Regions from separate parts of the Clavibacter capsici genome, predicted to be linked through region 3. Evidence: predicted binding sites of a transcription regulator. Region 3 holds the regulator's gene; each other region holds the start of a gene.
What was found. The regulator HrcA, encoded in region 3, represses chaperone genes, less so after heat shock. The targets are predictions, from matches to a motif close to TTNGCACTCGNNNNNNNCGAGTGCNAA.

Region 1: the regulator HrcA is predicted to act here: its motif matches at 1,963-1,989, upstream of AES38_RS10190 (Hsp20/alpha crystallin family protein).
Region 2: the regulator HrcA is predicted to act here: its motif matches at 1,777-1,803, upstream of groES (co-chaperone GroES).

What each region holds. Positions count from the first base shown of each region.
Region 1 is NZ_CP012573.1:2,162,919-2,167,193, reverse strand. Features, by position in the region: gene AES38_RS10195 (GNAT family N-acetyltransferase) at 1-1,349, shown strand, start outside; gene AES38_RS10190 (Hsp20/alpha crystallin family protein) at 1,448-1,906, opposite strand; gene AES38_RS10185 (hypothetical protein) at 2,028-2,378, opposite strand; gene AES38_RS10180 (SDR family oxidoreductase) at 2,508-3,200, shown strand; gene AES38_RS10175 (epoxide hydrolase family protein) at 3,226-4,275, opposite strand, start outside.
Region 2 is NZ_CP012573.1:2,656,094-2,660,368, reverse strand. Features, by position in the region: gene AES38_RS15670 (DUF4190 domain-containing protein) at 49-453, shown strand; gene AES38_RS12385 (THUMP-like domain-containing protein) at 542-1,744, opposite strand; gene groES (co-chaperone GroES) at 1,890-2,186, shown strand; gene rarD (EamA family transporter RarD) at 2,315-3,268, shown strand; gene AES38_RS12370 (ABC transporter substrate-binding protein) at 3,447-4,275, shown strand, end outside.
Region 3 is NZ_CP012573.1:1,576,504-1,580,778, forward strand. Features, by position in the region: gene hemW (radical SAM family heme chaperone HemW) at 1-557, shown strand, start outside; gene AES38_RS07425 (VOC family protein) at 573-986, opposite strand; gene AES38_RS07430 (DUF4870 domain-containing protein) at 997-1,392, opposite strand; gene hrcA (heat-inducible transcriptional repressor HrcA) at 1,577-2,599, shown strand; gene dnaJ (molecular chaperone DnaJ) at 2,660-3,772, shown strand; gene AES38_RS07445 (16S rRNA (uracil(1498)-N(3))-methyltransferase) at 3,776-4,275, shown strand, end outside.

The DNA of each region.
Region 1 (4,275 bases), 590 kb from region 3:
ACGAGGGCCATCCCTGCTTCGTCGCGACCAACGGCCGCATCGGCTTCGACCTCGACGACCACGACCGGTACGCGCCCGAGGCGGGGGAGGACGTGCGGATCCTCTGGCTCGCCGTGCACGAGCGCCTCGCGCACTTCGCCGCCATCGACGGCCTCGACCGGGAGGCCTTCCTCGACGCGGAGCTCGGGGGATCCGCCCGGGCCCGCTTCCGCGCGCGCATGGCGGAGCTCGGCATCGACCCGGCGGAGCGGATCCTCGTGCCGGTGCACCCGTGGCAGTGGGAGAACGTCGTCACGGTGACCTTCGCGGGCCTCGTAGCCCGTCGCGACATCGTGCTGCTCGGCACGGGCGACGACGAGTACGGGGCCCAGCAGTCGATCCGCACGTGGGCCAACCGCACGACCCCGGAGCGCTGCTACGTGAAGACGTCGCTGTCGATCCTCAACATGGGATTCACGCGCGGCCTCTCGCCGGCGTACATGGCGGTGACCCCGGCGATCAACGACTGGGTGCACGCGCTGGTGGCGGGCGACGGGGAGTTCGCGCGCCTCGGCTTCGGGATCCTGCGGGAGGTCGCCTCCGTCGGCGTGCGCGACGCCCGGGTCGACGCGGCCCTGCCGCCCGGCCACCCCCACGGCAAGATGCTGTCCGCGCTCTGGCGGGAGTCGCCCGTACCCGGCCTCGCCGAGGGCGAGCGGCTGATGAGCATGACGAGCCTGCTGCACGTCGACGCGCACGGGAAGACGGTGCTGGGGGAGCTCATCGACGCGTCGGGGATCGGCGCGGCCGCGTGGATCCGCCGCTGGCTGGACGCGTACCTCGTGCCGCTCACGCACGCGCTCATCGCGCACGACCTCGCGTTCATGCCGCACGGCGAGAACGTGATCCTCGTGCTCCGCGACCACGTCGTCGTGCGCGTGCTGATGAAGGACATCGCCGAGGAGGTCGCCCTCTTCGACCTGGAGCGCGAGCTGCCGGAGGACGTGCGGCGGATCCGCCTCGACATCCCCGAGGGCGAGCGCACCCTCACGGTCTTCACCGACGTGATGGACGGCTTCCTGCGCTTCGCGGCGGCGCTCGTCGCCGACCGCGACGACCTCGGCCCCGACGGCCTCTGGCGCGTGGCGGCCGAGGCGCTCGCCGACCACGAGCGCGCGCACCCGGAGCTCGCGGAGCGCTTCTCCCGGTTCGACCTGTTCACGCCGTCGTTCGACCGCTCGTGCCTCAACCGGCTGCAGCTGCGCGACAACCTGCGCATGGTCGACCTGCAGGCGCCCGTGATGCAGGTCCACGGCTCGCTGCGGAACCCGCTCGCGATCCACGCGGGGCTGCGGCCGCACATCGTCTGAGCCCGCGCATCGGCTGAGCCCGGACGCACGAGGAGCCGCCGCCCGCTCTCGCGGACGACGGCTCCTCGTCGTGGTGGCGCCACCGGGCGCCGGTCGGATCAGCTCGCGACGGGCGCGGCCTGCTCGACCTTCAGCGTGCGGCCCTCCTGGCCCTGCGGCTCGTCGGAGGTCACCTGGATCTTGCGGGGCTTCGCCCGCTCGCTCACCGGGATGGTGACGCTGAGCACGCCGTTGGCGTAGTGCGCCGAGATGCGCTCGGTGTCGATGCCCTGGCCGAGCGTCAGCTGGCGGAGGAAGGTGCCGGCGACGCGCTCCCGTGCGAGCCAGCGGACGTCCTGGTCGCCCGCCAGCGTGCGCTCCGCGCGGATGGTCAGCAGCTGGCCGTCCACGTCGATGTCGACGGATCCCGGGTCGATGCCGGGCAGGTCGGCGGCCAGCACGTAGGTGTCGCCCTCGCGGTGCAGGTCGATCGGCATGGGCCGGTTGGGCTGGCGGGTCTCGGCCAGGGCGCCCATGGCGCGGTCCAGCTCGCGGAACGGATCGAAGGTCATGTTCATGCTCGACTCCTCTGATGATCTGTGGGTTGAGCCCCCTCGGCTCAACTACGTCGAGATTAGCACTCGACGCAGGGGAGTGCCAAGACGATCGCCGACGGCGAATGCAGCGCTGACCACCTCTTCAGGCGCGTCGGCGGAGGTCGCGCTCCATGCGGCCGATGAGCGTCCAGACCGCGCGCGAGAGGTCCGGGTGCTCGAGCGCGATGCCGCGCAGCAGCCGGTACTCGAAGCGCGCGACCACGCCGGGAGCGGTCGACGGATGGCGGACGCGCGCCAGCTCCTCGGCCATGCCGTCGGCCTCGAGCGCGTCCTGCCGGAGGGTCGCGACGACGTGCTCGTCGACCGTCGGCAGCTGCGGGATGACCTCCCACGGGTCGTCGCCGTTCCGGCAGCGGTGCTCTATCACGGCGTCCAGCTCGTCGCGGGCCTCCTGGCGCAGCACCTCGAGGCTGGCGGGGAAGCGGGCATGCACGGGCGGATCCTCTCGGGCGGCGGGCCGCTCGGCGGCGGACCCCCTCACGCTACGTCATGCTCCCGGCTGCTCCCGACGGGGCGGCCGGACGCCGTCGATAGCCTGGAGGACCGCGACCCAGGAGGATCCATGACCGACCACGCCCGCCCCGTCGCCCTCGTCACCGGGGCCACCCGCGGCATCGGCCGCGCCGTCGCCGAGGACCTCGCGCGCACGCACCGCGTCATCGTCCACGGCCGCGACCGCGCCGCCGTCGACGCGCTCGCCGCCTCCCTGCCGGACGCCGTCGGCTGGGCCGCCGACCTCGCCGGGGGCGGCCTCGCCGACCTCGTGCCCGAGCTCGACCGCCTCGACGTGCTCGTCCACTCCGCCGGCGTGATCGGCGGCGACGCCGTGTCCGAGACGCCCGTCGACGAGTGGCGCCGCGTCTTCGAGGTCAACGTCTTCGCCGTCGCCGAGGTGACCCGCGTGCTCCTCCCCGCGCTCCGGGCGGCGAAGGGCCAGGTCGTGCTCGTCAACTCCGGATCCGGCTTCACGGCCAACCCCACGGGCGGCGTCTACGCGGGATCCAAGTTCGCCCTCCGCGCCCTCGGCGACGCCCTTCGCGAGGAGGAGCGGCCGCACGGCGTGCGCGTCTCGAGCGTGCACCCGGGCCGCGTCGCCACCGACATGCAGCGCGAGCTCCGCGCCAAGGAGGGCGGCGAGTACGACGAGGCGCGCTACCTCGAGCCCGCCTCCGTCGCGCGCGCCGTGCGCCTCGTCGTCGACCAGACCCGCGACGGCACGCTCGAGTCGGTGTCGCTGCGCCCGTTCGGCGGCTGATCAGCGGTCGCCGCCCCCGCCGGGATCAGCGCCCGCGGAACGTCGCCCGGATGTCGTCCACCAGCGGCCCCGGCTGCTCGAGCAGCGCGAAGTGCCCGCCGCGCTCGACCTCGTGGAAGAGCACGAGGTCGGCGTAGCGGCGCTCGGCCCAGCGGCGCGAGCGGCGCACGTACTCGCCCGGCATGACGCTGAGCCCGGTCGGCACCGTGATCGGCTCCTCGACGGTGCCGGGCGTCGCCCAGCCGCCGCGTGCCGACTCCCAGTAGAAGCGGGCCGCGGAGGCCGCCGTGCCGGGCAGCCAGTGCAGCATCACGTCGTCGATCATCTCGTCGAGCGGGAAGAGGGCCTCCGCGTCGCCGTGCTCGTCGTGGGATCCGCCGACGTCCTGGAACATCGCGTAGATCCACGCGGCGAGGCCGACGGGGGAGTCCTGGAGCGCGTAGCCCACCGTCTGCGGCCGGGTCGACATCATCTGCGAGTAGCCGGAGAACTCCTGCCAGTAGCGGCCGGTCTCCGCCATCATCCGCCGCTCCTCGTCGGTGGCGTCGCGCATCTCGTCGTCCGTCGGCATGAAGGGCGCCATGTTCAGGTGGATCGCGCGGAGCCCGATGCCCTCCGCGGCCTCGAGCGCCGCGAGCTCGGACGTGACGGTCGCGCCGAGGTCGCCGCCCTGCGCGTACCAGGCGTCGTAGCCGAGCCGTTGCATGAGCTCCGACCAGGCGCGGGCGGTGCGGGCCGCGTCCCAGCCGGTGGCCGCGGGCTTCCCCGAGAAGCCGAAGCCCGGGAGGCTCGGGATCACCAGGTGGAAGGCGTCCTCGGCGGATCCGCCGTGCGCGACGGGATCCGTGAGCGGGCCGATCGCGTGCCGGAACTCGAGGACGGAGCCCGGCCAGCCGTGCGTGAGGATCAGCGGGCGCGCGCCCGGCTCGGGGGAGCGGACGTGCAGGAAGTGGATGTCGAGGCCGTCGACCTCGGTCGTGTGCTGGCCCCACGCGTTCAGGAGCGCCTCCGTGCGGCGCCAGTCGTAGCCGTCCGCCCAGCGGTCGACGAACCGGCGCATGCGGGCGAGCTGCGG
Region 2 (4,275 bases), 1.1 Mb from region 3:
TCCCGGGGCACGCATCACGGTATGTTCCCAGGGACGAAAGGAACGACAATGACCGATCCGCAGAACCCGGACCGCTCCTCCGACGACTTCCCGCCCGCTCCGGCCCAGCCGTCCTACCCGGCGGCCCCCGCTGCGGGATCCGGCTCGCCCTACGCGGCGCCCTACCAGCCCGGCCAGGGCGGTGCTCCGGCATCCAAGGGCCTCAGCATCACGTCCATGGTCCTCGGCATCGTGTCCGTGGTCACGGTCCTCTTCTGGTTCCTCTCCGCGCCCCTCGGCATCGCGGCGATCGTCACGGGCGTGCTCGGCAGGAAGCGCAACCCGGACGCCAAGGGCTTCTGGCTCACCGGCATCATCACCGGCATCGTCGGTCTCGTGCTCGCCGTCGGCCTCGCGATCCTCGGCTTCATCGCCCTGGCCGCGCTGCAGGAGCAGGGCTACACGGCTCCGTAACGCCGCACCCGCACCGCACCGCCACGACGCGGCCGTCCCCTCGGGGACGGCCGCGTCGTCGCGTCCGGGGCCGGACCCCGCGCCGGCCTCAGCCCGCGTCGACCCCGTGCCGGTCCGCGAGGATCGCCACCCGCCGGCCGCCCACGCGCGTCGCGATGAGCGTCGCGGAGCCATCGCCCTTCAGCTGCAGCCGCGTCCGCAGCCGCGCCGGGTCCACGTCGACCCCGCGCTTCTTGATCTCGAGCGTCCCGATCCCGCGGGCCCGCAGCTCGCGCCGCAGCCGGCTCTCGTCGAGCGGCAGCACCTCGCGCACGCGGAACCCGCGCGCGAACGGCGTCGCCCGCTCCGTCTCCGACGTGATCCACGCGATGCCCTCGCCCACCATGCGCCCGTCGAGCGACCGGGCCACGTCGCCGATGAGACGCGCGCGGATGACCGCGCCGTCCGGCTCGTAGAGGTGCTCGCCGAGCTCGCCGAGCTCCGCGTCCTCGCTGTCGGCCGCCGACGTCAGCTCCGCCTGCGACCCGCCGCTGATCACGAGCGCGGCCCGCCGCACGCCGTCGCGCCGCGTCGGACCGAACCACAGGCCCATCTCCACGGCCTGGCCGTCCACGGAGACCCACTGCGCCTCCGCCTCCTCGGGGATGAGGTCGCGGTCGAGGCCCGGTCCGAGCTTGATCCCGGCGGCCCGACCCGAGGCCAGCGCGAACGCCGCGGAGAGCGTGGGGGAGTAGGCGTCCGGATCCGAGATGCGCCGGGTGGAGGAGTGCCCGTCGGTGCGCCGCGCGGGGTCGAGGTACACGCCGTCGACGCGTCCGGCGTCGAACGCCTCGGCCGTGCCCTGCTCGACGACCGCCTCGGGGAACGGCGCGAGGTTCCAGCCGGCGACCGCCGCGGTCACCTCGTCGCGCTCGACGGCCGTGACGCGGATCCCGATGGCCGCCATCGCCATCGCGTCGCCGCCGATCCCGCAGCCGAGGTCGGCCACGTGCGCGACGCCCGCCTGCTGGAAGCGGCCGGCGTGCTGCGCGGCGACCGGGAGCCGCGTCGCCTGCTCGAGCCCGGCCTCCGTGAAGAGCATGCGCTCGGCGAAGTCGCCGAACTTGGCCCGCGCCCGGGCGCGCAGGCGGACCTGAGTGAGCACCGCGCTCACGCGCTCGGCCGAGTGGCCCTCGCCGCGCAGCGCGGTCACGATCCGCACCATGTCGTCGCCCGGTCGCGGCTCGGGAAGGGAGTCGAGCAGCCGCAGCCCCTCGAGGGAGAGGACCTCGCGGAGGTCGGACTGATCCATCCGCCCACCGTACCGGGGCGGCTCCCCACCGATTGGCACTCGCGTTGCGCGAGTGCAAGCACGGCCCGTAGAATCTCATCTGGCACTCTCCCCCGGGGATTGCCAATGAAGTCTTGTCCCTTAGTCACGAAGGAAGAGGTCAACCGTGCCGGTCTCCATCAAGCCGCTCGAGGATCGCATCGTCATCCAGCAGGTCGAAGCCGAGCAGACCACCGCGTCTGGTCTGGTCATCCCCGACACCGCCAAGGAGAAGCCCCAGGAGGGCGAGGTCGTGGCCGTGGGCCCCGGCCGCATCGACGACAACGGCAACCGCGTCCCCCTCGACGTCGCCGTGGGCGACAAGGTCATCTACTCCAAGTACGGCGGAACCGAGGTCAAGTACGACGGCCAGGACCTCCTCGTCCTCTCCGCGCGCGACGTGCTCGCCGTCATCGAGCGCTGACGCTCCGCACCAGCACGACAGCACCATCCGGGAGCCCGGCCGATCCGTTCGGCCGGGCTCTCGTGCGTCCGGGGGCGTCCCGGCGATCGACCCGCGGTCGCGGGTCCCGGCGGCGCTAGCCTCATGAGGTGACGCGCCCCGCCCCCGAGCCCTCCACCCGCTCCGGCCTCCTCGCCGCCGTGGGCGCCTACGGCCTCTGGGGCGTCCTCCCCGTCTACTTCCTGCTGCTCGCGCCGGCCGGGGCGTTCGAGATCGTCGCCTGGCGGATCCTCTTCTCGCTCGTGGTCTGCGCCCTCGTCATCACCGCGGCCCGGCGCTGGTCGCGCGTGATCGCCATCGTGCGCCGACCTCGGCTCCTGTTCGGCCTGGCACTCGCCGGGCACCTGATCCTCGTGAACTGGACCGTCTACGTCTACGGCACGCTCTCCGGCCACGTCGTGGAGACCGCGCTCGGCTACTTCATCAACCCGATCGTCACGGTGCTCCTCGGCGTGATCCTCCTGCGCGAGCGCCTGCGCCCGCTCCAGTGGACGGCGGTGGCGCTGTCCGCGGTCGCCGTGGCGGTCATCGCGATCGGCTACGGGCAGCTGCCCTGGGTCTCGCTCGCGCTCGCCGGCTCCTTCGGGCTCTACGGGCTCGTGAAGAAGCGCGTCAGCGGGGGAGCGGACGCGCTCTCCGGGCTGGCGCTCGAGACCGCGTGGCTCGTGCCCGCATCCACGACCATGCTGGTGATCACGGGCGCCGGCGCCGGACTGACGATCGGCCAGGTCTCGCTCGGGCACACCCTCCTGCTCGTCAGCACGGGCGTCGTGACCGCGGGGCCGCTCCTCCTCTTCGGGTTCGCCGCCGGGCGCCTGCCGCTGTCCGTCATCGGCCTGACGCAGTACCTGGCGCCCCTCCTGCAGTTCGCCTTCGGGGTGTTCGTGATGCACGAGGCCATGCCGCCGGAGCGCTGGGCGGGATTCGCGATCGTGTGGGCCGCCCTCGTGCTGCTCACGATCGACATGCTGCGCGCGTCCCGCCGGGGCATCCCGGACGCCGAGCGCGCGCAGAGGGAAACGCCGGTCGCCGAGCGCATCTGATGCGGATCCCGTCGCGCTTTCCCCGAATGGTAACGATCAGGTCGCGTTACACGTCGGAAATGCCGATGCATTGTGCCCGTCTCATCCGCGCCCTAGGGTCGCACCAGGCGAGGCGCGCATTCGCGTGCCTCATGCATCACATTCCCGAGCATCACCACACACATCCATAAGGAGCACCATGAGCGCATTCGGCAGGGCTTCGGCCTCCCGCTCACGATCCGCCCGCACCGCCCTCAGCGCCGTCACCATCGCGGTGGCCGGCGCCCTCGTCCTGGCCGGCTGCTCCGGCGGCGGCGGAGGCGGAGGCGGAGGCACGACGGCCGACGGCGGCCTCGACCTCAAGATCGGCACGATCCTCCCCCAGACGGGCACCCTCGCGGTCCTCGGGCCGCCCGAGTTCGCGGGCGTCCACCTCGCCGAGCAGGACATCAACGACGCCAAGGCCGGCATCACGGTGACCGCGACGGACAAGGACTCGGGCGACACCACGACCGACATCGCGAGCCAGTCGGCCACGTCGCTCATCGCGGACGGCAACAGCGCCATCATCGGCGCCGCGTCCTCCGGCGTCTCGAAGACCTTCATCGACCAGGTCACCCAGGCCGGCGTCGTGCAGCTCTCGCCGGCGAACACCTCGCCCGACTTCACGACGTACAACGACGACGGCTACTACTGGCGCACCGCCCCGTCGGACGTGCTCCAGGGCCGGATCCTCGGCAACAAGATCCTCCAGGACGGCAAGACCAACGTCTCGATCCTCTACATGAACGACGCCTACGGCACCGGCCTCGAGGAGAACATCAAGAAGACGCTCGAGGCCGGCGGCGCGAGCATCGCGGCCGAGGAGGTCTTCGAGCCCTCCGCGACCGACTTCAACAGCGCCATCACCTCGGTGCTCGCCCCGAACCCCGACGCGCTGGTCGTCATCTCGTTCGACGAGATCAAGACGATCGCCGACCAGCTGGCGTCCAAGGGCTTCGACTTCGCCAACCTCTACGGCACGGACG
Region 3 (4,275 bases):
ACGCGCTCATCGTCGAGCCGGGCACGAAGCTCGCGCGGCAGATCCGCCGCGGGGACGTGCCGGAGCCCGACGAGGACCTCCAGGCCGACATGTACGAGCTGGCCGACCGCATGCTCGGCGAGGCGGGCTACGAGTGGTACGAGGTGAGCAACTGGGCGCGCGGAGGACGCCGCAGCCGGCACAACCTCGCGTACTGGCAGGGCCACGACTGGTGGGGCGTCGGCCCCGGTGCGCACAGCCACGTCGGCGGCGTCCGCTGGTGGAACGTCAAGCACCCGGCCGCCTACGCCGACCGCGTGCTCGCCGGCGCGTCGCCCGGAGCGGGTCGCGAGACGCTCGACGACGCCACCCGCGAGGTGGAGCGCGTGCTCCTCGGCGCGCGCATCCGCGACGGCCTGGCCATCGCCACCCTCACCGCGGAGGGGCGTCGCCAGGTGGCGGGGCTCATCGCGGACGGCCTGGTGGATCCGCGGGCTGCCCTCGCCGGCACGCTCGTGCTCACGCTGCAGGGGCGCCTGCTGGCCGACGCCGTCGTGCGCCGGCTGCTGGAGGACTAGGGCCCCGGCGGATCGTCAGAGGACGACGGCGCCCACCTCGTCGCCGGCCTCGCGCTCGGCGTCGCTGCGCTCCACGCAGAACTCGTTGCCCTCGGGATCCGCGAGGACGACCCAGCCGCTGCCGTCCGCGTTCCTCCGGTCGGCCACGAGCGCGGCGCCGATGCCGCGGACGCGCTCGACCTCCTCGTCGCGCGTCCGGTCGTCAGGCGCGAGGTCGAGGTGGACCCGGTTCTTGCCGGCCTTCGGCGTGTCCGCCCGCTGCAGGATGATGCCGAGCCCGGAGACGGGGTCGCCGAGCCACGCGGCGTCGTCGCCGGGGCGGTTCGGCTCGTCGGGATCCTCCTCGAAGCCCGTCACGCCCGCCCAGAAGAGGGAGAGCGCGTACGGGTCGAGGCAGTCGATCGCGACGTGCCGGATCCGGGCGCTCATCGGATGCCGCCTACTTGATCCACCGGATGTTGAGCGGGTAGCGGTACGGGCGGCCGCTCTGCACGCGGGTGCCGCCGATGATCGCGAAGACGATGTTGACCACGACGACCGCGAAGATGGCGAGGCCGAGCAGCAGGCTGATGAGGAGCCCGAGGATCGGGATGACCACGAAGATCGCCTGCAGCACGTTGAGGACGACGAGCGCGCCGGCCACGTTGATGGTCCAGTTGGTCGCCTCCTTGCCCTCCTGGTCCGTGAAGCGACCGCGCTCGCGGAACACCAGCCAGACGATGAAGGTCGGCACGATGAGGATCGCGAGGAAGTGCGTGAGCGACGCCCAGAGGCGGTCCTCGCTCGGCGTGAGCGGAGCCGGGGCGCCGTAGGGGTGGGAGTCGGGTGCGGACATCGCGGGGCCTCTCGGTGCGCGGCGACGGCCGGCATACCGGCCGACCGCTTCGGATCAGGGTGGGCCAGGCATCACCGGGCCCCTCCACGCTACTGCCGCCGACGCGCGACCGGCAACGCCGACCACGCCGTGACGCGCGGTACGATTGGCAGTCAGAACCGACGAGTGCCAGGAGGGAGCCGCGATGGTCTCGGAACGCGGACTCGATGTCCTCCGGGTGATCGTGCAGGACTACGTGTCCTCGCGGGAGCCCGTGGGCTCGAAGTCCATCGTGGAGCGCCACGCCTTCGGCGTCTCGGCCGCCACCATCCGCAACGACATGGCCCTCCTCGAGGAGGAGGAGCTGATCGCGGCACCGCACACCTCGTCGGGTCGTGTGCCGACGGACAAGGGGTACCGCCTCTTCGTCGACCAGCTCGCGGACGTGCGGCCGCTCACCCCGGCGCAGCGCCAGGCGATCCACGTGTTCCTCGGCGAGTCCGTCGACCTCGACGACGTGCTCGCGCGCACCGTCCGCCTCCTCGCGCAGCTCACGAACCAGGTCGCGCTCGTGCAGTACCCGTCGCTCGCGACCAGCCACGTGAAGCACGTGGAGCTCGTCGCGCTGTCGACCACGCGCGTCCTCACGGTGCTCATCACCGACACGGGCCGGGTGGAGCAGCGCGTCGTCGAGCTCGCGGGCGACCCGGACGACGCGTTCCTCGCCGGGATGCGCACGCGCATCAACCAGGCGGTCGGGGGCCTCGGCCTCGCGGAGGCCGCGACCCGCCTCGAGACCCTGGCCGACGAGGTCGAGCCCGCCCAGCGCTCCGCCGCCGCCGCCCTCGCGGGCACGCTCGTGGAGCAGGTGCTCGCCAACCGCCAGGAGCGGCTGCTGCTCGCCGGATCCGCGAACCTCGCCCGCACGGAGCGCGACTTCCCCGGCAGCATCTCGCCCGTCCTCGAGGCCATCGAGGAGCAGGTGGTGCTGCTGCGCCTGCTCGGCGAGATGGAGGCCGACCAGCACGGCGTCTCGGTGAGCATCGGCCGGGAGAACGCCCCGTTCGGCCTCGGCGAGACGAGCGTGCTCACCAGCGGCTACAGCTCCTCCGGCGGCGTGCTCGCGCGCCTCGGCGTGCTGGGCCCGACCCGCATGGACTACTCGACCAACATGGCGTCGGTGCGCGCGGTCGCGCGCTACCTCTCCCGCCTGCTCGAGGAGCGGTGACCGCCGCACGCCGGCGCACCGCCCCTGATCCCCACGACCATCACCACCGAAGGGCCCGACGTGGCTGACCACTACGAAGTACTCGGCGTGAGCCGCGACGCATCCGCCGAGGAGATCAAGAAGGCGTACCGCAAGCAGGCGCGCCAGCTCCACCCGGACGTCAACGACGCCCCCGACGCGGCCGAGCGGTTCAAGCTCGTGACGCACGCGTACGACGTCCTGTCCGACCCGCAGCAGCGCCAGCAGTACGACCTCGGCCCGCAGGCCGGCTTCGGCGGGGGCGGCCAGGGCTTCGGCGGCTTCGGCGACATCTTCGAGACGTTCTTCGGCGGCCAGCAGGGCGGCGGCGGTCGCGGTCCCCGCTCGCGCCAGGAGCGCGGCCAGGACGCGCTGCTCCGCGTCGAGGTCGAGCTCGAGGAGGTCATCTTCGGCGTCCACCGCGACCTCGAGATCGACACGGCCGTCGTGTGCGACACCTGCCACGGATCCTGCGCGCAGCCCGGCACGAGCGCCGTGACGTGCGACATCTGCCGCGGCTCCGGCAGCATCCAGCGCCAGGTGCGCTCGCTCCTCGGCAACGTCATGACCTCGAGCCCCTGCGGCACCTGCCGCGGCTACGGCACGGTCATCCCGCACCCGTGCCCGACCTGCGCCGGCCAGGGCCGCGTCCGCGCGCGCCGCACGGTGCCGGTCGACATCCCGGCCGGCGTCGACACGGGCCTCCGCCTCCAGATGCCGGGCTCCGGCGAGGTCGGCCCCGCGGGCGGCCCGAACGGCGACCTCTACCTCGAGATCAAGGTCGCGCACCACGACGTCTTCAGCCGCAACGGCGACGACCTGCTCGCGACCGTCGAGGTGAGCATGGTCGACGCGATCCTCGGCAGCGACGCCCGCATCGAGGCCCTCGACGGCGCGGTGGACCTCGAGCTCCGCCCCGGCATCCAGAGCGCCGAGATCATCACGGTGCGCGGTCGCGGCGTCACGAAGCTGCGCGGCTCCGGGCGCGGCGACCTGAAGATCGGGATCCAGGTGGTCACGCCCCAGAAGCTCGACCACAAGGAGCGCGACCTCATCCAGCAGTTCGCGAAGCGCAACAAGGCCCCGGCGCCGCACCTCGCGCACTTCCAGCAGGGCCTCTTCCAGAAGCTCCGCGACCGCTTCCTCAACGTCTGACCCGTGGCGCACTTCTACCTCGCCGACGACATCGGAGCCCGCGACCTCGCGGTCGATCGCGTCATCGTCCTCACCGGGCAGGAGGCGCGGCACGCCGTGACGGTGAGCCGCGTCCGCGCCGGCGAGGCGCTCCTCGTCGGCGACGGGCGCGGCACCGTCGCGTCGTGCACCGTGACGTCGGCGGACGCGCAGCGCCTGGAGCTCCGCGTCGGATCGGTCGAGGCGCACCCGGAGCCGTCGCCCCGCGTCGTCCTCGTGCAGGCGCTCGCCAAGGGCGACCGCGACGAGCTGGCCGTGCAGGCCGCGACCGAGCTGGGCGTCGACGCGGTCATCCCGTGGCAGGCGCAGCGCTCCGTCTCCCGCTGGGAGGGCGCCAAGGTCGCCAAGGGCCGCGACCGCTGGCGCGCGATCGTCCGCGAGGCCGTGAAGCAGTCGATCCGGCCGCGCGTGCCCGTGGTGGAGGAGCTCGCGACGACGAAGGACCTCGTGCGCATGGCCGCCGC